Regions from separate parts of the Janthinobacterium sp. C22 genome, predicted to be linked through region 2. Evidence: predicted binding sites of a transcription regulator. Region 2 holds the regulator's gene; each other region holds the start of a gene.
The links. Region 2 encodes FNR, which switches genes on or off when oxygen is low (the NO sensors DNR and NnrR bind a similar motif). Its sites were predicted from a motif close to TTGATNNNNATCAA; they were not measured.

Region 1 (5,476 bases), 3.2 Mb from region 2:
TATCGTCATTCCTGCTCAGGATGCTGCTGTGCAAGGGCAAGCCCCGCCTTTCCTGCTCGGCGCACAGGCTGTGCATTTCCGTCTCCAGGCTGCGCGGCACGCCGGGCACGGTTTCCACATAGCCCATGTAGTTGAGCAAGGCGGCCAGCTCACCGAGGGCCAGGCTGGCCGCCGCCCGGTCTTCGCTGAAATTCTCGCCATCGGAGGCATAGAACAGGTAGGCGTTGTAGCGGCCCGGCGCATAGTGTTCCTGCAGCAGTTCGCGGCTCAGGCGAAAGGCGGTGGAGGCCATGGTGCCGCCCATGCCATTGACCTGGAAGAACTCGGCTTCGGAAAATTCCCAGGCCCGCGTCGTATGGGCGATAAAACGTGTTTCCACGCGCGCATACCTGCGGCGCAAGCCCTGCAAGGCAAAGAAAAAGAAGGATTTGGCCAGCTTGCGCTCGGCCTGCGCCATGCTGGCCGACACGTCCAGCACGAAAAACACGACGGCATTCGCGCTGGGCCGTGGCTGTAGCAGCACCTGGCGGTAACGCAAGTCGTCATTGGTGAACGGCACGGGCCGCGCCTGCAAGGCGCGCCGCTTGATGGCTTCCTTGACGGTGCGCCGGCGGTCCAGCCGCGAACGGGCGCCATGACGGTCCAGTCCGCTACGCACGAGCCGCACCTCGTCGATGGCGCCCAGGTGGCGCGGTTTCAGGTCCGGCAACTCGAAGGTCTCCCACAGCCAGTCGAGAATGTCGTCGATGGGAAACTCCAGCAACAGGCGCACGGCGCCCTCGCCATTGCCGCCTTCGCCTTGCGCCCCGGCCCCGTCCGTGGCGGGGCGCGCCGCGCGCAGGAGATCGCCGGGCTGACCGTCGCCCTGTCCCGCGCCCACGCTGTTGCGCGCGGGCGCCAGACGGAAGCGCGCATGTTCGAGCAGACGCAGGGGCACTTGCACCGTGCGCTGCTGCGGTCCGCCGATCAGGTCCGGCGTGGCGATCAGCTCGGGCAAATGCGCCTGCACGGCGTCGCGCACTTTCTGATTGTGGCGCAGCCAGTCGCGCGCGCCGCGCGAGAACAGCGCATACCAGGGCCGGGCCAAGGCAGGCGCGGCGCCCGCCGGTGCTGCCGCGCCGGTGGCGGCGTTGCAGCCAGTGGCGCCAGCCGTGCTTGCCGTGCCAGTCATGCCTGTCGGGCCGTCGCGTACCGGAGGACCCTGTTGCTTGCCGCTGTCTGGCGTGGTCGTGGCGGACATGGCTATTCCTGCGCCAGCAAGGTGGTCACGTAGTTGAGCGCTTCGCGCGCGCTATGGGCGTCGTAGCCGTATTCGTCGACCAGGCGCTGCTCGACGGCGGAGATCCTGGCCCGCACGTCGTCGTCGGGGCGTTTGGCCGAGCCGACCAGGCGCAGCACGTCGCGCCGCTGTTCGAACAGATATTGCTGGATGGCGTCGTGCAATTGGGCATGGCTGCCCAGGCCGAACGCCTCGCCCCGCTTGAAGGCGCTCATGGCCTTGCGCACCACTTCTTGGCGGAAAGACTGCTTGCCCGAATCGCTGATGTGGATTTTTTCTTCCACGGCGCGCAGGAAGCGCTCGTCGGGACGGCGCTCTTCGCTGGTGATGGGATCGCGGATCTGGCGGTTGTCGAGCATGGCTTCGACTTCATCGAGGTATTTGTTCAGCAAGTCCTGTGCTTCTTGCTCGAATGACACGAACAAGGCCTTGTGCACGTCGGCCTTGACCCAGCGGTTATAAAAATCCTTGCGCGTGAGCACCAGATAATCGACCCATTTGCGCTTGCGCCGCGGCTCGATGCGCGCATCGCTTTCGATGCCGTCCTTCAGGGCCAGCAGCACGTCCATGGTCGACAGGCTGTTGCGCTGGGCGGAAATGATGGCGTGCGACAGGGCGTTGATGACGAAACGGGGCGACACGCCCGACAGGCCCTCGTCGGGCGCCTTGTCGCGCTCGCGCAGGCGGCGCAGGTCGGCCGGTTGCAGGTCGTCGACGTCCTCGTTGGCATACACGCGCAGCTTCTTGACCAGTTCCGCTTCCTTGTCGTCGCCCTCGGGCAGGCGGCTCAGGATGGCAAACACGGCGGCCGCATGCAGCACGTGGGGATCGAGGTGCACGTCGCGGAAGGCGGGCGCGGCCGCCTGGATCAGCTTGCGGTAGATGCGCGCTTCTTCGCGGTAATTGAGCGTGTACGGCACTTGCACGATGACCATGCGGTCGAGCAGCGCCTCGTTCTCGCTTTCTTGCAGGAATTTACGAAATTCGGCCAGGTTGGTGTGCGCGAGGATGGTTTCATCGAGGTATATCAGGGGAAAGCGCGACACCTTGACATTCTTTTCCTGCGTCAGGGTCAGCAGCAGGTAGAGGAATTCCCGCTTGACCTTGAGGATTTCGATCATTTCCAGCATGCCGCGGCTGGCCGCATACACGGCGCCGGACCAGGACCAGGCGCGCGGGTCGCCTTCGTCGCCGTATTGCGCCACTTTCGACAGGTCGACGGAACCGACGAGGTCGGCCAGGTCGGCCGTCGTGGGATCGTGCGGCGCATACGTGCCGATGCCGCAGCGGCCGGCCTCGGACAGGTGGATGCGTTCGACGGGCATGCGCAGGAAGTCGCCGGCGTACTGCTCTTCCAGGCGGGCGCGGCAATGGGGGCACAGTTCGCCATGCAGTTCGGCATCATAGCTGGCGCGAAAATCGGCGCGCATGCTGTGCGGCACCAGATGCAGCGGCGATTCGTGCACGGGACAGCCGGCGATGCCGTACAGCGCGCCTTCGCTGCTGTGGCTGTACTCTTCCAGCCCCCGCTTGAGCAGGATCACCATGGTCGACTTGCCGCCCGACGGCGGGCCCAGCAGCAACAGCATGCGCCGGCCCACCTCGGAGCCGGCGGCGGCCGCCTTGAAGTAGGCGGCGACCCGGTCGATCGCCTCGTCGATGCCGAACAGTTCGTCGTCGAACAGGCGGCAGCGGAAGCGCCCGGCGGCGTCGGTCTGGCCATTCCAGCGCATCATGTCCCACAGGTACTGGTGCGCGCTGCGCGTCAGCAGGGCGGCGCGGCCGGGCAGGATCTGTTCGATGAAGTCGGCAAAACTGCCGCGCCAGGGGCTGATGCGGTGCTTTTCCGCCCATGCCGCCATGCCGTGCACAAAACCCGCGTGCTGGCCTGCGTCTGGGCCGCCGGCATCCGCGGCGCTGTGGCCTGCCTGTCCGCCCGCAGGCGCCTCGTCGTGGCTTGTCGTACCAGGGCTCGTCATTGTTTTCCCATCCATACCGTTGCTGGCGTTGCCGCGTTGTTGCCAACCCTGCCAACCTTGCCGGCCTTGCTGCCGTGGAACAGGCCCGCTTCCCGCCTGTCAGTCAAGTATCGGCGGCGACTCCGGCCGCACGCCTGATCTTGCTCAACCTTGGCAAGGGAACTATTTTTTCCTTTGCTGTCTCCTGCGGCGCAGGGCGGCCATGCGTCCGCGCGGTTCAATCCAGATCAATACCGGCCCGCGCGGGCCGTCCACACTGGTGGTTTGCGGCGACCCACGAGGAGAACACGATGACAGGCAACGAGAATGGTTTCAGCGCCCCGCCTGGCGGCAGCGGCAGGGGGCAAAGCGCGGACGATGAAGAGGCCGTCGGCCAATTCGCCGTCCCCGGCGCAGACGACAATACGATCGAGAGCGCATCCGTCGCGGACGTGCCCGACGCCTTGAGCGGCGTCAGCATGGAATTGCTGGAAATCAAGCGCAGCATCGAAGACGGCATGCGCCAAAGTATCACCCAGGCGGGCGGCGTGCGCGCGGCCGATGCCTTCAGCGACGGCGGCAATATCCAGGGCGTGTCCATCGGCCTGGGCGAGGGCGCCAGCGACAGCTCGTCCGGCGAGCCGGGCTTGCCGGCCCTGACCCTGTACGTGGCCGAAGCCACCTCCGTCGACCGCGCCAAGGCTGCCATCGTGGGCGCCATGGGCGTGCGCGCCGTGGCCAGCGACCATGTCCCCGTGAATATTGTCGTCACGGGCGTGATCGATGCGCAGCCGCACCGGTTCCGCCTGCGCCCGGCGCCGGGCGGCGTGTCGGTCGGGCATTTCCGCATCACGGCCGGCACCATCGGCTGCCTGGCCGTGGGACGCAGCGCGCCGCGCAACGGTCGTTTGATGATTCTTAGCAATAATCACGTGCTGGCCAATTCCAATGGCGGCGTGTTCAACGATTGTATCGTGCAGCCTGGCCCCGTCGACGGCGGCCGCTGCCCGCAAGACCAGGTGGCCGTGCTCGAGCGCTTCGTGCCCATCAATTTCAGCGGCGGCGTCAATTATGTCGATTGCGCCACCGGCTGGGCCTGGCCAGACCGCGTGCGGCCCGAACTGGTCTACCTGAGCGGCGGCGTACCCGCGTATTTCCGCATCAGCAATGCGCTGGTGGCGCCCGCGCTAGGCATGATGGTCGGCAAGTCCGGCCGCACGACGCAATTGACGCAGGGCCGCATCACGGGCCTTGGCGCCACCATCAACGTCAATTACGGCGGCGGCAGGATCGCGCTGTTCCAGGACCAGATCGCCATCACGGGCGTGAGCGGGGCCTTCAGCGCGGGCGGCGATTCCGGCTCGTCCATCTGGACCTGGAACCAGCAGCGCAATCCCGTCGGCCTGCTGTTTGCGGGCGGTAACAACATCACGTTCGCCAACCAGATGCGGCGCGTCGTGGCGGCGCTCGACATCAATTTGTACACCTGAGCACGCTGCCAGGACCGGGCAAGGCGGTGGCGCGCCGCCTTGCCTGACGCCGCTTTTTGCACGATGATGGTGTAGTGGCCACGCATGCTTGCGCCCGGCGAAGGGTGCTGCAGCGCCGGATGGCCGGGTGTATCATGGAATGCATCAGGAGGGTGTGTCATGTCAAACAGTAAATTCGCACAATCGCCATATGCCGTCTTCGAGGACGCCGCCATGCCGTATTTGCCGGATGAGGCTACTGGACAGGGCATGGGGCAGTACGCGCCTGCCGCGCCGCACGGCCGCCTGGAAGCGGCACGACGGCGCAATGAGCGGGCGCTGATGGCCATCGACGGCGTGGAAGGCGTCAGCCTGGGGCAGACGGCCGTGGGCAAGGAGGCGCTCGTCGTGTATCTGCGCGACTCGTCCGTCAAGCGGCGCGTACCGTTGCAGATTGAGGGCTATCCGGTGGAAACGAGCATCACGGGCCAGATCGATATCCAGCGCTGGTAGGCCGCAAGCGGGCCTGCCGGCTGGTATGCCTGCCAGAAAGTATTGCATGGAAGGCCTGTTGCCAGGCCCTCCACGCAGTCTTGCGGCCTGCCTTATTTGCTCAGGCGGGCTATCGCTTCGGCCACGCCCGCGCCATAGGCGGGGTCGCACAGGGTGCAGTTGCCGATGTGGCGTTGCTTGACTTGCTCCGAGGCACCCGAGATGGCGCGCGCCGTGTTGTCGAACAAGGCTTGCTGCTGCGCCGCGGTCATCAGGCG
Region 2 (5,476 bases):
ATCATCAAGACCACCATCATGCACGGCCGCAATGGGCAGATGCCGCCGATGGGCGCCGCGCTGGGCTCCGAAAAGGATGTCGAGAACGTGGCCCATTACGTGCTGAGCCTGTCCGGTTCCACCTCGGACCCCGTCAAGTCCGTGTTGGGCAAGGCCAAGTTTGGCGCCTGCATGGCCTGTCACGGCGCCGATGCGAAGGGCAACCAGATGCTCGGTGCGCCTAACCTGACGGACAAGGTGTGGCTGTACGGCGGCAGCGCCGATACCATCATGGAAACCGTGCGCAAGGGACGCAGCAACACCATGCCGGCCTTCAGCGATTTCCTCGGCGAATCCAAGGTACACGTGCTGTCGGCGTATGTCTGGAGCCTGTCGAATCCCCAGACGCCCGTGAAATGATGTAATGGAACCTCAAGTCATCAAGATGTATGCGGCCCGCGAGCAAATCTACCCTCGCGAGGCCAAAGGACGCTACGCTACCTGGCGATGGGTATGCGTATGGCTTACCCAGCTCGCGTTCTACGGCTTGCCGTGGTTGACCTGGAATGGCAGGCAAGCCCTGCTGTTCGATTTGACCACGCGCAAGTTCTACATTTTCGGCGTCGTGCTGTGGCCCCAGGATTTCATCTATCTGGCGGCCCTGCTGATCATCTGTGCGTATTTGTTGTTCCTCGTCACGGCCATTGCCGGGCGGGTATGGTGCGGCTTTTCTTGCCCGCAAACGGTATACACGGAAATCTTCCTGTGGGTCGAACGCCGCATCGAGGGCACGCGCAGCGCGCGCATGGCCCTCGACAGGCAGGGTCCCTCCGTGCGCAAGGCATTCAAGAAGACGGCCAAGCACCTGGTCTGGGGCGCCATCGCCCTGTGGACGGGCTTTACCTTTGTCGGCTACTTCACGCCGATCAAGGAACTGGCGCGCGAGGTGACCACCCTCAATTTCGGTCCCTGGGAATGGTTCTGGGTCTTGTTCTACAGCCTGGCAACCTACGGCAACGCAGGCTGGCTGCGCGAGCAGGTGTGCAAATACATGTGCCCCTACGCGCGCTTCCAGAGCGCCATGTTCGACCAGGACACGCTGATCATCACCTACGATGCCAAGCGCGGCGAACCACGCGGCGCCATGAGCAAGAAGGCTGGCAACAACGACAAGCTGGGCGACTGCATCGACTGCACCCTGTGCGTGCAGGTGTGTCCGACCGGCATCGATATCCGCAACGGCCTGCAGTATGAATGCATCGGCTGCGCCGCCTGCGTCGATGCCTGCAATACCGTGATGGACAAGGTCGAACGGCCGCGTGGCCTGATACGCTACAGCACCGACCATGCGATGGAAAACAACTTCAATTCGAAGCAGATCCGCCAGCGCGCCATGCGCCCGCGCGTGCTGATCTACACTTCCATCCTGGCCCTGATCATCATCGCCGTGTGTACTTCGCTGGCCCTGCGCACGCCGCTGAAAATGGACGTGATCCGCGACCGCGGTTCGATGGGACGCGAAGTGGAAGACGGCATGATCGAAAACGTCTACCGCCTGCAGATCATGAACACCTCCGAGCAAAGCCAGCATTTCAAAATCAGCGCATCCGGCTTGCCGGGCCTGACCTTGCTGACACGCGAGGAAGTGACGTTGCAGCCGACGGAAACGCTGGGCTGGCCGATCCGCCTGCGCGTGCCGCACGGCGTCGGCGAGAAGGGTTCGAACAAGATTGCAATCGAATTGCACTCGCTGGACGACCCGTCGCTGCACGTGCGCGAAAGCGCGGTCTTCATCGTGCCGCGCTAATGCAGGAAGGCCGGTCCCCGCATGGGGGCCGGCCATTTACACAGGAGAAATAGCATGTCCGACAGTCTGAAACTGCAAGCCCCCGTTGCCCCGTGGTACAAGCACCGCTGGCCATGGCTGCTGATGATCGGTCCCGGCCTGTCCGTGGTCGTCGGCAGCTTCATGGGTTATATCGCGTTTACACAACCCGATGCGCTGGTGGTGGGCGACTATTACAAGCAGGGCAAGGCCATCAACCAGGATTTGAAGCGCGACACGATCGCCAGCGACCTGGCCATGGATACGACCCTGGCGTATGACGTCGCCGCAGCGCGCCTGAGCGGTTCCGTGCACAGCTTCGGCAAGGCGTACCAGAGGCCTTTGCTGCTGCACCTGGCGCATGCGACCCTGCCGGAAAAGGATATCAAGCTGCTGGTGCAGCCCGATGCGGCCGGCAATTTTTCCGTGGCGCTGCCGATGCTCGAACGCAGCCGCTGGCAGGTGCTGGTGGAAAATGACAAGCGCGAGTGGCGCCTGTCCGGTATCTGGACCTGGCCGCTGCAACGCAGCATCGCGCTGCACGCGGATGAAGAGCTATAACGTACAGCGCCGGGAAAAAACCGTAGCGAGCGGCAGTGATTTGTGGCTGAGAAGCGCAGCTGTGCTAGAGCACAGCGAGCATCGCAGGCCGCAAAGCGCGACGCGCAGTAGGTTTTGACGGTGCTGTTATTTGCAGACGTCCGTGCCGGCCGTAATGGCCTTCAATTTCGCCGGCTGCAGGATCTCGATCTCTCGGTTGGAGACGCGCAGCCAGCCTTCCTTCTTGAATTTCGACAATAAACGGCTGACGCTTTCGATGGTCAGGCCCAGGTAGTTGCCGATTTCCTCGCGCGACATGCGCAACTGGAATTTACTGCTCGAATAGCCGCGCGCTTCATAGCGCGACGCCAGGTTGACGATGAAGGCGGCAAAGCGCTGCGTCGCCTGCATATTGCCCAGCAACAGCATCACGCTTTGCTCGCGCGTGATTTCCTGGCTCATCATGCGGTGGAAATGGCGCAGCAGGGTCGGCATGTTGCCCAGCAATTGTTCCAGGCTGGAAAACGGGATTTCACACACTTCGCTGTCTTCCAGGGCCACCGCATTACAGTGGTGGCGGTCGGCGCTGATGGCGTCCATGCCCAGCAGTTCGCCAGCCATCTGGAAACCCGTCACCTGCTCTTCGCCGCCCGGATTGATCTGGTAGGTCTTGAAGTGGCCCAGGCGGATCGCGTACAGGTTCTGGAACGAGTCGCCGATGCGGAACAGCGAGGCGCCGCGCACGATCTTGCGGCGGCGGCCGATGATCTGGTCCAGCCTGTCCATGTCGCCCACATCGAGGCCCATCGGCAGGCACAATTGATGCATGCTGCAGGTCGAGCATCGCGCACGCAACGCTTCCACGGTCACTGTGGGCAAGGTTGGAGTGAGTAGCGCTTCAGTCATGTCGGTACCTTTTAGAAAATGCAACAACAAGTTTACTGCATACAGGGTTGCCGTGTGCCAATTTCACCGCAATTTCACCGAATAAACGACGTCCCGCCTTTAATTATATGGCAACATCGTCAAAAGCCCATGCGGAGAGGGCAATTTGCGTGGCGGCGCTTGCCAAGCTGGGGTATTGATAGGAAAATTCCTGACAGCATTATTTGCCGCCTGTGCCGCCCGGTACTGAAAAGGAAATCATGAAGCCTCTCGGCATCAAAGCAAAAGTCGCGCTGGCCACCAGCCTGACCTCGATCGCCATGATCGCGCTGGTCACCATGATCCAGGTGCAGCACATGCGCGACGATTTCACCCGGGTACTGCTGAGCCAGCAGTCGTCCCTGATCAGCCGCACCGCCGCCGAGCTCGACGACAAGCTGGGGATGCTGCTGCAGATCGTCACCCTGACGGCCCGGCAGCAGCCGCCGGAACTGATCGCCCAGCCCGCCCAGTTGCGCGAATACTATTCGCGCCGCTCGATGCTGGTGCTGTTCGACGACGTGCTGGTGCTCGACGCGCACGGCGCCGTCGTGGCCGACATGCCGGAAGTGGCGGGGCGCGCCGGCATCAACGTCGCCGAGCGCGAGTATTTCCAGACCGTGCTGCGCACGCGCCAGCCCATGATCACCGAGCCGATGCTGGGCAAATCGAGCGGCATGCCCATCGTGCAGATGGTGGCGCCCGTGCTGGCCGCCGACGGCCAGGTGGCCGGCGTGGTGATCGGCGTGCTGCGCCTGTACAAGGACAACCTGCTGGGGCGTTTGCGCTCGGAAAAGATCGGCAAGAGCGGCTATTACTTCATCCTCACGCGCGGCGCCGTGCCGCGCTACGTGCTGCACCCCGATACCAGCCGTTTGCTGCAGCCGCGCCTGCCGAACGCCAACCTGACGACCACTCAGCTGCTGAAGGACGATGGCGAAGGCAGCATGGTCAGCACCAACAGCCGCGGCATCACGGCCGTCAACAGCTTCAAGCGCCTGAAATCGGTGAACTGGCTGCTGGCCGCCTCGCTGCCCCTCGACGACGCCTTCGAACCGTTCGACGGCGTGCTGTACCGGCTGGTGCTGTGGAGCATCCTCGCCTCGCTGCTGGCCGCAGCCGTGCTGGGCTGGGTCACCGTACGCCTGCTGTCGCCCCTGGTGCGCCTGCGCGACACCCTGCAGGCGCTGCGCACCAGCGGCAGCCGTTTCACCCCGTTCCCGTGCAGCAGCGCGACGAGATCGGCGAGCTGACGGAAGCCTTCAACGGCCTGATGAGCGAACGCGACCGGCTGCAGCAGGAACTCGAATCGCGCGCGGCGGAGCTGGAACAGGAGCGCGACCGGGCCGAGGCGGCCAACCGCGCGAAGAGCGATTTCGTGGCCAACATGAGCCATGAAATCCGCACGCCCCTCAATGCCGTGCTGGGCATGGTGTATTTGCTGGGCAATACCAAGCTCGATACGGAACAGCGCAAGTATCTGACCATGGTGCGCGTGGCGGGCCAGTCGCTGCTGGGCATCCTCAACGACGTGCTCGATTATTCGAAGATCGAGGCGCGCCGCATGGAATTGTCGCCCGTCGAATTCGACCTCGACGAGGTCATGAACACGCTGGCCACGACGATGACCATGAATGCGGGCGAAAAGGAGCTGGAACTGGCGATTGCCGTCGAGCCCGATGTGCCGCGCCGCCTCGTGGGCGACGCCCAGCGGCTGCAGCAAATCCTCGTCAACCTGGCCGGCAACGCCATCAAGTTTACCGAGAGCGGCGAAGTGGTGGTGGCCGTCAGCCTGGCCGAGAAAGAGAACGGGCGCGCCTGGCTACGCTTCGAAGTGCGCGACACGGGCATCGGCATGACGGAACTGCAGCAACAGCAGCTGTTTGCCGCGTTTTCGCAGGGCGACCAGAGCATCACGCGGCGCTTCGGCGGCACGGGCCTGGGCCTGGCCATCAGCAAACAGCTGATCCACATGATGGGCGGCGACATCGCCGTCGCCAGCAGCGAAGGCAAGGGCAGCCGCTTCTGGTTCAGCGTGCCGTTCGACATGCTGGCGCAGCCGGCCGAAACGCGGCGCACGCCCACCCTGGGCCAGCTGCGCCTGCTGGTGGCCGACGACAACCGCACCACGCGCGAACTGATCGTCAAGCTGATCGAGGCATGGGGCTGGCTGGCCGACGAAGTGGACTCCGGCTTTGCCGCCATCGA
Region 3 (5,476 bases), 2.6 Mb from region 2:
GCTTTTGCCGCTCGATCGGCGTGCAGGGCCTGGCCGATTTCAAGCTGAAGCTGGCCTCCGGCCTGACGGGCGGCGCCATCACGGTGGCCCACTGCCACGTGGAGATTTCGGACTCCGACGCGGAACTGGCGCGCAAGGTGCTGGGCAATAACGCCTCGGCCGCGCTGGCCCTGCGCGACATGCTCGACGTGAAGGCGCTGACGGCGGCCATCGAGCTGCTGCGCGGCGCGCAGCGCGTGGAATTGCTGGCTGTCGGCAGCGCCCGCGTGGTGGCCGACGACATGCAGCACAAGCTGCTCAACCTGGGCATCGTCAGCAGCTTCTTTGCCGACCCGCAGGCGCAGGAAATGAGCGCCGCCATGCTGAAACCGGGCGACGTGGCGCTGGTCATTTCCCGCTCCGGCGCCCTGCCCGACCTGCTGCGCACCGTCAAGGTGGCGCAGGGCTGCGGCGCGCGCGTGCTGGCGATCACGGCCAGCGGTTCGCCGCTGGCCAAGCTGGCCGACGTGCTGCTGACCCTGAACCATCCGGAAGGCAACCTCAATTTCGTGCCCATGATCGTGCGCCTGCTGCAGCTGATGATGCTCGATATCCTGTCGGTGGGACTGGCGCGGCGCGACACGGCGCAGCGCACCAGCGCCGCCGAACTGGAAGAAGGCCAACTGCACGGCATGCGCATCAGCGGCAAGCTGAAATTCGGTGGCCACCTCGAATAAGGCGGCGCCCGCCGCCCCCGCCCCCGACACGGCCAGCGGCGCCACCGTGCACGACGTGGCGCGCCTGGCCGGCGTCTCGGCCATGACGGTGTCGCGCGTGATCAACGGGCGCGCCAGCGTCAGCACGGCCACGCGCGACAAGGTCGAGGCGGCGATCGCCAGCCTGCGCTACCAGCCCAACCTGGCGGCTCGCGCGGCCCGCACGGGCACCCTGCGCATCGGCCTCTTGTACAGCAACCCCAGCGCGGCCTTCCTCAGCGAATTTTTAGTTGGCGCCATGGACCAATGCCGCCAGGGCGGCGGCCAGCTGCTGCTCGAACGCTGCGAAGACCTGGACAGCCAGCGGGCCGGCATCGATTGCCTGGTGGCGGCCGGGGTGGACGGCATCCTGGTGCCGCCGCCCCTGTGCGATTCGCCCGCGGTGCTGGCGCAGCTCAATACCATGGGCATCCCCGCCATCGCCGTGGCCACGGCGCGCCCGTCGCCCGATGTATCGGCCGTGCGCATCGACGACTACGAAGGCGCGCTGGCCATGACGCGCCATCTGCTCGCGCTGGGTCACCGCGACATCGGCTTCATCGAGGGCGACCCGGCGCACACGCCCGCGCTGCTGCGCCGCCAGGCCTTCGAGGACGCCATGCGGGAAGCGGGCTTGCAGGTGCCGCCGCACAGGGTGGCGCAAGGCTATTTTACGTATCGTTCGGGGCTGGACGCGGCGCGCCGGCTGCTGGCGCAAGCACCGCATCCCAGCGCCATCTTCGCCAGCAACGACGACATGGCCGCCGCCACCCTGGCCGTGGCGCACGGCATGGGCTTGCAGGTGCCGGCGCAACTGAGCGTGTGCGGCTTCGATGACACGCCCGTCGCCACCACCGTCTGGCCCGAGCTGAGCACCATCCACCAGCCCATCGCCGACATGGCGCGCGCCGCCGTCAGTCTCGTCATCGACGAGATACGCCAGCGCCGCGCGGGGGAGACGGCGCCCGCCACGCACCACCTGATGGCATTTACCTTGATGGAACGGGCGTCGACGGGACCAGCGCGCTAGTCACACGCCGCCAGGCAGGCTCAGGCCTGCATTGCGGGCAGATGCATTCCCGCCTTGCGCGCCGCGATCTGGCCGCCCATGGCCAGCAGGTCGAGTTGCGCCTCGCGCGCACGCGGAAAAATCTCGTCCTCCTCTTCCTGTACGTGCTGTTCGATTTGCCTGGACAAGACCTTGACCTTGGCGTCGTACAAGTCTTCGCCGGGCGCCATGGCGACGATTTGCGCGATCAATTCCTTGGCCGAGGCGTGTTCGACGGTGGCTTCATTGATCAAGTCTTCGTTCGAACGGCTGGCGTCGCGCACGGCAGGGTAGAAGATTTCCTCTTCCGCCATCGTATGCTTGCTCAATTCCTCGCAGATTTTCAGCGCCAGCTTGCGTTTGCTGGCAAGCGACCTGTCGCTGAGCCCCTCATACTGTTCGAACAAGTCCTTCACCGTCTGATGATCTTGCGTCAGCAGTTCGATCGCATCCATGTCTTGCATTCCGACATTTCGCCGGGAAACGGAAGCTGCCTGATGGGATTGCGTGGCCATGATGTGGTCTCCAGGTGTGCAATGAAGTCCCCATTCTAGACGGGGCCATGCGGCGTCCATGTAGGACGATTGCCAACGTCAAGGTAGGCCTGGCGGGAAGGTCAACGCGTTTCGATGCAGATCAAGCTGACCATGATAAATTTTTGCATTGCGCAAAAAGTATGCGTGGCGCGCCTGCCTGTCCGGCGCGCCACGCCGTGCGACTTAACGCAGCTGCGTGCGCCGCGCCAGCGATTCCACCAGTTCCACCGAGGGCGGCGAGCCGCCGGCCGCCAGGCAGGCGCCCGCCCCGGCCGCGACGGCGAAGCGCAAGTGCTGGCCGCCATCCGCATCGGGCCGGTACATCAGGCTGTACAGCAAGCCGCCGATGCTGGCGTCGCCCGCGCCCACCGAGTCGACCACCTCGATAGCGGGCGGCGCCGCCTGCCATGTCTGTTCGCCCCGGTACAGCGCCGCGCCCTGCGATCCGCGCGTATACAAATACGTGGCGTGCGGATTCCAGCCGCGCAGCACGGCAAACGCGCCATCGATGTCATCGTGGCGGAACAGGCCCGCCAGGTCTTCGTCCGACACCTTGATCACGTCGGCCAGCTCCGTCATGCGGCGCAGGGTGGCGTCGTAGCGTTCATCCATCATGATGCGGAAGTTCGGGTCATAGCTGATCTTCACGCCGGCCGCCTTGAGTTCCTGCGCCAGCGCCACCAGCTTGCCCGCCAGCGGTTCGCGCGCCAGGCTGATGCCGCCGAAATGCACCCATTGCGCGCCCTGCATCCAGCCGGCGGGCAACTGCGCCGCGTCGAAATGCAGGTCGGCGCTGTCGTCGCCGATGAAGTAATACGTGGGCGGATGCAGTTCATGCACGATGGCCAGCAGCGGCGACTTCGCGCGGCGCTGCAAAAAACGCATGTCCAGGCCCGCCGCGTCGGTCGCTTGCGCCAGCGCGTCGCCGAAGACGTCGAGGCTGACGGCGCCCGCAAAGGCGCTGGGCACGCCCAGGCGCGCCATCACGCGGGCCACGTTCCAGGTCGAGCCGCCCACCTGGCTGCTCCACGCGTCCGCGCCCGTGCGCAGCATGTCCGTCAGCGCTTCGCCGGCCGAAACGAATTGTGGAAACTCGCGCGTGACGGCGGCGCTCATGCGGCACCGCCGATCACGTTCAGCACTTCATAGCAGGCGCCCATGGTGTGGTAATCGGTCTTGCCGGCCGGGCTTTTCTCCTTGCTGATTTTCTGATTCTCGGGCGTCAGGATGCGGTACCAGGCGCCGTGTGCATGGTCGACGAAGTGCTTCCAGCTGTAATCCCATATCTTGTCGTAGCTTTGCCAGTAGGCGTCGTCGCCCGTGCGCGCGGCCAGCACGGCGGCGGCGGCGAAGCTTTCCGCCTGCACCCAGAAGTATTTGTCGCCATCGCAAATCTCATTCTGCGGGCCGAAACCGTAGTGGATGCCGCCATGCGCGCCATCCCAGGCCTTGGCCAGCGCCGTGTCGTACAGTTCGCGCGCACGGGGCAGCAGCCACTCCGATGGTCCGGCCATGAACCTGGCGTGGCGCTCCATGATCAACAGCAGCTTGGCCCATTCCGTGAAGTGGCCGGGCTGGTAGCCCCACGGACGGAAGATATTGCTCTTGTCGTGCAGGTTGTAATCCCAGTCGATAGCCCAGTCGGGCGTGTAGTGTTCCCAGATCATGCCGTTGGCCAGACCCGCCTGGCGCACCGTGATGTTGTGCGCCAGGGTTTCGGCGCGGTGCAGATATCTCGCTTCGCCCGTCGCCTCGAACGCGGCCAGCATGGCTTCGCACGCATGCATGTTCGCGTTCTGGCCACGGTAACCGTCCAGGGTGGACCAGTCGGCGCTGGCCACGTCCGCGTACAGGCCGTGTTCCGGCAGCCAGAAGCGCTGCTCCATCAATTCGAACGTCTCGTCCAGGTAGGCGTGCGCTTCCGTCACCCCCGCCTGCAGGGCGTGCGCATACGCGAGCAGCACGAAGGCCAGGCCGTAGCAGTGGTTGGCGCCGTCTTCCACCGTCTTGACGCCGTCTTTCCACGACAGTTGCCAGGCGTAGCCCCCGGTGGCCGGATCGCGGTGCACGTCGCGCAAAAATGCCACGCCATGGCGCAGCGCCGCCTGGTAATCGTCGCCGCCGAAATGGCGATACGCCATGGCGTAATTGAAGATGAAGCGCGTGCTGCTGACCAGGTGGCGTGTGGCAGCGTCGTAGACGGTGCCGTCGTCGAGGAAGAAATGATAGAAGCCGCCGCTCGGGTCAAACGCGCGCGGGTGGTAGAAGTGCATCGTGTGCTGGATGTGCTTTTCAAGCATTGCCCTGGAGCGGAAATCGGGATTCATGGGTCTCTCATGATATTGTTATCGATAACAATGATGATAGCATGCCGTTTCCGCCCCGTCTCGTCCACTTAAGGGGGCGTGGCTGACTTGCGCTTTTCACGCCACAGCGCCGCCTTGGCCGGGTCGGCCGCCTGCCCCAGCTCGCCCTGATCGTACACCTTGACCAGCCGCTCGATGGCTTCCGCGTCGCCCTGCTTCGCCGCCAGCAGGTACAACTCGAAGGGCTGGGGCGCCGGCCCTTGCCGGGTGGCTCCGCCACGGCCCTGCTCCAGCAGGCGCGCAAAACCCGTCTGGCCCGGCGGGCTTTTGGCGATGGCCGCCATTTCATACCAGCCCAGGGCCGCCTCGTCGCTCTGCGGCACGCCCCGCCCCACTTCATACGAATAGGCGACATTGTTCAAGCCCGGCGGATCGAGCGCCTTGGCCGCCCGCATGTACCAGCCGAACGCTTCCCTGCGCTGCGCGTCATCGTGCGCCGTCATCATCAGCCGGTAGCCGATTTCATTGTAGGCGGGGATGAAGCCGTTTTCGGCATAAAACTTCAGCCAGTGCAGCGCGTGCGCCTGTTCTTCCGCGCTGCTGTGGATGTTTTCAAAGTGCTGGGCCACCATGAAGTTGGCCAGTTCCACGCCTTGCGCGGCGCCCTTGCGCGACCAGTATTCGCCCAGCTTGCGGTCTACGGCCATGCCCTGGCCCAGCGTATAGGCCACGCCCAGGAATGCCTGCGCCGGGCCATAGCCGCCCTCGGCCGATTTCCGCATCCACGCCAGGCCGGCGTCGCGGTCGCGCGGCGTCCCCTCGCCCTCGTGCAGCATCTGCGCCAGCTCCAGC
Region 4 (5,476 bases), 3.2 Mb from region 2:
CGCAGGCCCACGCTGCTGCGCTGCATGCGCACGGGCGCCAGCTTGCTGTCCTGCGTGCGGCGCACGTCGTGGCTGGCGTTCCAGGTCCAGCCGCCGGCGCGCGGCTCGCCGCTGAGCAGCAATTCCATTTCATCGCTGTGCACGGACAACAAGTCGCCGCCGCTGTCGACCGTGTTGCGCGTGTAGCGCAGCTCGGCCGTGGCCAGGCCGCGGAAGCGGTGGCGCAAATACGGACTGATGCCGGTGGTGCGCACGGTGCTGGCATTGTCCGTGTCGGGCAGGTCGTCGATCAATTGGGGGCCGAACGGCGAGATGTTGCGCCGGTTCACGCTGGCATCGGCATCGATGAAGAACCAGTCCTTCACCAGCTCGGCGTCGGCCGAGGCGTGCAGCTGGTGGTTGTCTGTATCGGCACGCTGTCCCGACAGGTATTTGTGCCAGCTGTAGTCGAGGTGCACGCGCAGGCGGGGCCCGTGCCGATGAGGGCGATGGCGGGCGCGATTTCCGTGATGAAGTCCGATTGCGCCTGGCCGGGCGGCGCGCGCAAGGCATTGTCCGTATAGCTTTCGCGCAGGCGCAGCGACGGTTTCACCAGCCAGTCGACGGCGCCGGCCGGCGCGGGCAGCAGCAGGGACAGGAACGGCAGCAGCGGCAGCGCCAGCGGCGTGCGGCAGCTAGTCGTAATGGCCATAGCCGTAGTAGTCGTTGCCGGGGAATGATCTGGTCTTGTTGTAGATTAAATGGATGTGCTCGCACGAGTCGATCTGGCGCAGCGCTTCCTTGACGGCGTGCTGGGTCGTCGTTTCCGCCTCGACCACCATCACCACTTGCCCCATCTGTCCCACCAGCGCGTGCGCTTCGCTGGTGATCAAGAGGGGCGGCGAGTCGAAGACGACGACGCGGTCGGCGTAGCGGCTGGCGATCTCGGCCAGCAAGCGGCTCATGGCCCGGCTGGCCAGCAGTTCCGTCGCATGCTTGTTGCTGCGCCCGGCGGGCAGGATGCTCAGGTTGGCCACGTTGGTTTTCAGGATCACGTCCGCCATCGCCAGCTGCGGGTCGAGCAGCACGTCCATCAGCCCCGGCTCGGGCGGCAGGCCCAGCACTTTCAGCACGGACGGGCGCGCCACGTCGGCATCGACCAGCAGCACCGTGATATCCATTTCCATGGCGATGCTCATGGCCAGGTTGACGGCGCAATACGTCTTGCCTTCGCCGGGCATGGCGCTGGTGACGACGATCAGGTTGCCGTGGCGGATGGCCTCGGCGCCGCTGGCGCGTGCCTGGCGCAGCAGCGGGCGCTTGATGATGCGGAAATCCTCGGCCACCGAACTGCGCCCGCCATCGTGCGTGAGCATGCCCTGCTCGGCCAGCCGGGCCAGGTTCAGGGGCCGGTACTGGGGCGAGCGGGCCGCCTGCGCGCCATCCGCGCCAGCGGCCACCTCCGGACCATCCGCACCATAGGGCACGCCGGCCTCGGCCACGCCCAGGATCGTGGGTTCCTGCTTGCCGCTGTCCTTGCTGCTCATCGTCGCTCCCCTGGTGGCTCTAGAATTTCAGCAGCGCGGCCGTCATGACCCCGCCGTACAGCACGAACAGGCTGCCCAGGCAGGCGCCGAAGCCATAGCGGGCGCGGCGGCGGCGTACCTGCTGCAGCGGCGTCCAGTTCATCGATACCGTGCCCAGCACGTTCAAGCCCGTCGCGTCGCGCAGTTCGGACGGACTGAGGAAGGTGGGGCGCACCTGGCTGATCAGCAGGGCCGCGGCGACGCCGGCCACCAGGGCCGCGCCCAGCGCCGCGCTGAACAGCAGCGGGCGGTTCGGGCCGACGGGCGCATATTGCACCGTGGGCGGGTCGATGATCTTGAAGGCCATCATCTCGGTGGTGGAACTGAGTTCGCCCGACAGCTTGGCCGCTTCGCGCCGGCCGATCAGCTTTTCATAGTTTTCCTTGTTGATGATGTAGTCGCGGTTGAGCTGCGCCAGCTGCGATTCCACCTCGGGCACGGCATTGCTCTGCGCCAGCAGCCGTTCATTGCGCGCGCTGTATTCCTGCACGCGGGCGCGGATGGCGGCCACCTTGGCGTCCGCGTCCGTCAGCGCCACCTTCAGCTGCTGCAGCATGGGGCTGTAGTTCTTGCCCGGGTCGCCGGACGCCGTTTTCAGCTTGCTTTCCTCGATCTTGCGCTCTTCCAGCTGGGCCACCAGGCGCTTCGAGGCGATGATGTCGGGATGCAATTCCGTAAATTGCATGCGCAGGTTGTCGAGGTTCTTGTTGAGCGAGGCGATGCGCTCGTCGAGTTCGGGATTCGTGATGGACGACGCGTTCGGCTCCATGTCGAGCACGGGCTCGTCGCCCTCGATCTGGCTCTGGATGGCCTTGCGCGCCTGTTCCGCCTCGACCAGCTCCAGCTTGGCATTGTTCAGGCTATCGGACGACATCAGCAGCTGGCTGCCGTAGTCGATGCCCTGGCGCGGCAGCAGCAGGTTGTTGCGGATCTTGAATTCCTTCACCAGGTTTTCCGCCGCGCTCAGCTTGTCCTCGTAATTCTTGATCTGCTCGTCGATGAATTGCACCGCCTTCTGCGAATCGCCCTTTTTGCCCTGGAAACTTCCTTCGACAAAGATGGTCAGCAGGCTTTGCACCACGTCGCGCACCAGCTTCGGGTCGCGCCCGCTGTAGCTGATGGTGTAGATGTCGTAGGCGTTGGTGCCGGTGATCTTGATGCGGCTCATCAGGTCATCGAGCTGGGCCTCGTGCTCGCGCACGGTCTTCGAATCGAGGTCGAGGTCGACCATGCGCATGACGCGCTCCACGTTGGGCCGGCTGAGCAGGGTGCGGCTCATGATGGCCACCTGCTGTTCCGTGTTCGGCACGCTGGTCATGCCGGCCATCAGCGGCTTGAGGATGGTTTGCGTATCGACAAACACGCGCGCCGACGTCTGGAAGTCGTCGGGCAGGCTGATCACCTTGATGAAGCCGACGATGGCCACCAGCCACGCCACCAGCACCGCATGCCAGCGGTATTTCCAGATGCCTTTCAGGCTGGAAAGCAGTTGCTGTATCAATTGCTCCATGTCGCTTCCTTCAGGTAACGGTGCTGCACGGCAGACGGGCGGGCGACGGCGTCTTGCAAGAAATGCTTGTCTGTTGAGTAAGCAAAGTATAGGGCGCCTGTCGAGCAAGATTTCCCAAGATGATTGCTTCTTGATACGCCTCAAGGTTCACTTGCCGGCTTTTAATAATCATAGGAAGTTCGCGGCCCAGGCTGGTTCTGCGGGGCCGGCCATGGACGCGCCATCGACTCGAAGAGGCTCCGCATGAATCCGTTTCGCCGTGCATTTGTCTGCAACACGCTGGTCCTGGCCGGTGCCGCCGGCCTGCTGGGAGGCTGCCGCACCCGCTATCCGCTGGCGCCCGCCGACGACAGCGCACCCATGCACGATTACCTGATCGGGCCGGGCGATTCCGTCAACATCATCGTCTGGCGCAATCCGGAAGTGTCGCTGACGGTGGCCGTGCGGCCGGACGGCAAGATCACCACGCCGCTGGTGGAAGACCTGGAGGCCAGCGGCAAGACGTCGACCCAGCTGGCGCGCGACATCGAGCAAGCCTTGAGCAAGTTCATCCAGCAGCCCGTGGTGACGGTCATCGTCACCAATTTCTCGGGGCCGTATGGCGAGCAGATCCGCGTGATCGGCGAGGCGGCCAAGCCGCAGGCGCTGCCGTACCGGCTCGGCATGTCGCTGATGGACGTGCTCATCGCCGTGGGCGGCATCACCGATTTCGCTGCCGGCAACAAGGCCAGCATCATCCGCGTGCGCGAGGGCAGCCAGCAGCAGCTGCGCGTGCGGCTCGACGATCTATTGAAGAGCGGCGACATTTCCGCGAATGTCATGATGCGGCCGGGCGACGTGCTGCTGATTCCGGAAAGCTTTTTTAACAGCGGACTCGGCCATATCAAAACAGCACTTATATTTGTCATTTTGTACTTTTCGGCAAATTTCATCGTGTTATTTTGCTATCTAAAGGCAGATTTCTTCTGTTTTTTTAGCTAGAGGTGGGAACTTCTCCCGTTTTTGTCTTGTCACAAGGCATTGGCTTCAGTCCGTCTCGACGGCTGCCGATGAACGTGAGGACAAGATGAGCTTTGAAGATGAACCCATTATTTCCTTCGACACGCCCGGTACTTTCAGCGACCTGGTGGTGGGCGAGGGGCAGATCGACCCGGCCATGGAGCATGAGCTCGACCTGCAGCGCTTTCATATCCGCATGGCCAATTCGCGTGGCCGGCGTGAAGCGGCCAGCTTGCTGATCCGCAAGATGTACGGCTGGCGCGGCTATGCCGTCGATCCCGGCATCGCGCACGCCTTGAACAAGATCACCTTGTTCGCGGAAACGGCGGGCACCACCGTCGGCACCATGACCCTGTGCCTCGACAATGACGAGACGGGCTTGCCGGCCGATGAAAACTTCCGCGACAAGCTCGACGTCCTGCGCGAGCAGGGCCGGCGCCTGTGCGAGCCGTCGCGCCTGGCCATCGACAAGGGTGTGAGCAAGCGCGTGTTTGCGGCGCTGATTCATATTTCTTATATCTATGCCCACAATATTCACGGCTTTACGGATTACGTGATCGAAGTCAATCCGCGCCACGTGGTGTTTTACAAGCGCATGCTGGGCTTCCAGGACTTCGGCGGCGAGCGCGAGTGCACGCGCGTGGGGGCGCCGGCCGTGCTGCTACGGCTGGACCTCGATTACATGGGGGCCCAGATCCGTAAATACGGTGGCCTGATGGAACAGCATGGGGGTGAACGGTCGTTTTACCCCTTTTTTTCCGACATGGGATGAGCCCGGTATTACCGACCGGCTGAGGCAAGGGCGCAACTGAGGTTTATTTGCTTTTCAGTAAGATCGCCTGCATGTAGCCGCCCGGAATCGCGTAGGTGATGCCGCTTGGCGCGCTGATGGCGGCCTCCTTGAGGCCCTTGACATACACCATGTTGACGATGCCGTAGACGAGACCGGTCTCGGGATCGAACAGCGGGCTGCCGCTGCTGCCCGGATACGCCGTCGCGTCCAGCTGGAACACGGTGTAGGGGGCCTTTTGCAGCTGCGCCAGGCGCCGGACGTCGAGGCGCTGCGCGTTTTCGCTGGGCATGACCACCGGCGTCAGCGATGACACGGTGGCGCGGTGCGTCACGTGGTGCAAACCGAGCAAGGTCCCGAGCGGAAAACCCGTGAAAGCCAGGGCCTGGCCCTCGCGCACCGTGGCAGCGTCGCCCAGCGCCAGGGCGGGCAGCGGCGCGCCCGCCAGGCGCAGCAAGGCCAGGTCGTGTTCCGTGTCCAGCGCCTGGACTTTGGCGGGGCGAAATTGCGCCACCTCGCCCTGGCCCGTGAGTATGCCGATGACTTCGTTCGGATTCGCGTCGAGCAGTTTCTGGATCACATGCGCGCACGTCAGCACGCTCAAGCCGTCGC

Region 1: the regulator FNR is predicted to act here: its motif matches at 3,476-3,489, upstream of ACRHIG_RS18485 (serine protein kinase).
Region 3: the regulator FNR is predicted to act here: its motif matches at 2,409-2,422, upstream of ACRHIG_RS22295 (hemerythrin domain-containing protein).
Region 4: the regulator FNR is predicted to act here: its motif matches at 3,206-3,219, upstream of ACRHIG_RS18540 (XrtA system polysaccharide chain length determinant).

What each region holds. Positions count from the first base shown of each region.
Region 1 covers NZ_CP193659.1:3,922,945-3,928,420, reverse strand. The annotation lists gene ACRHIG_RS18490 (DUF444 family protein) at 1-1,240, opposite strand, end outside; gene ACRHIG_RS18485 (serine protein kinase) at 1,243-3,258, opposite strand; gene ACRHIG_RS18480 (chymotrypsin family serine protease) at 3,549-4,727, shown strand; gene ACRHIG_RS18475 (hypothetical protein) at 4,887-5,219, shown strand; gene ACRHIG_RS18470 (catalase) at 5,312-5,476, opposite strand, start outside.
Region 2 covers NZ_CP193659.1:703,821-709,296, reverse strand. The annotation lists gene ccoP (cytochrome-c oxidase, cbb3-type subunit III) at 1-399, shown strand, start outside; gene ccoG (cytochrome c oxidase accessory protein CcoG) at 404-1,786, shown strand; gene ACRHIG_RS03185 (FixH family protein) at 1,841-2,365, shown strand; gene fnr (fumarate/nitrate reduction transcriptional regulator Fnr) at 2,492-3,250, opposite strand; gene ACRHIG_RS03175 (cache domain-containing protein) at 3,490-4,521, shown strand; gene ACRHIG_RS03170 (hybrid sensor histidine kinase/response regulator) at 4,491-5,476, shown strand, end outside.
Region 3 covers NZ_CP193659.1:4,769,037-4,774,512, forward strand. The annotation lists gene ACRHIG_RS22285 (glucokinase) at 1-716, shown strand, start outside; gene ACRHIG_RS22290 (LacI family DNA-binding transcriptional regulator) at 700-1,764, shown strand; gene ACRHIG_RS22295 (hemerythrin domain-containing protein) at 1,785-2,237, opposite strand; gene ACRHIG_RS22300 (carbohydrate kinase family protein) at 2,502-3,434, opposite strand; gene ACRHIG_RS22305 (AGE family epimerase/isomerase) at 3,431-4,645, opposite strand; gene ACRHIG_RS22310 (tetratricopeptide repeat protein) at 4,714-5,476, opposite strand, start outside.
Region 4 covers NZ_CP193659.1:3,938,246-3,943,721, reverse strand. The annotation lists gene ACRHIG_RS18555 (TIGR03016 family PEP-CTERM system-associated outer membrane protein) at 1-458, opposite strand, end outside; gene ACRHIG_RS18550 (hypothetical protein) at 362-691, opposite strand; gene ACRHIG_RS18545 (XrtA-associated tyrosine autokinase) at 675-1,526, opposite strand; gene ACRHIG_RS18540 (XrtA system polysaccharide chain length determinant) at 1,546-3,075, opposite strand; partial or broken gene ACRHIG_RS18535 (XrtA/PEP-CTERM system exopolysaccharide export protein) at 3,319-3,939, shown strand; gene ACRHIG_RS18530 (N-acyl amino acid synthase FeeM domain-containing protein) at 4,142-4,846, shown strand; gene ACRHIG_RS18525 (S1 family peptidase) at 4,890-5,476, opposite strand, start outside.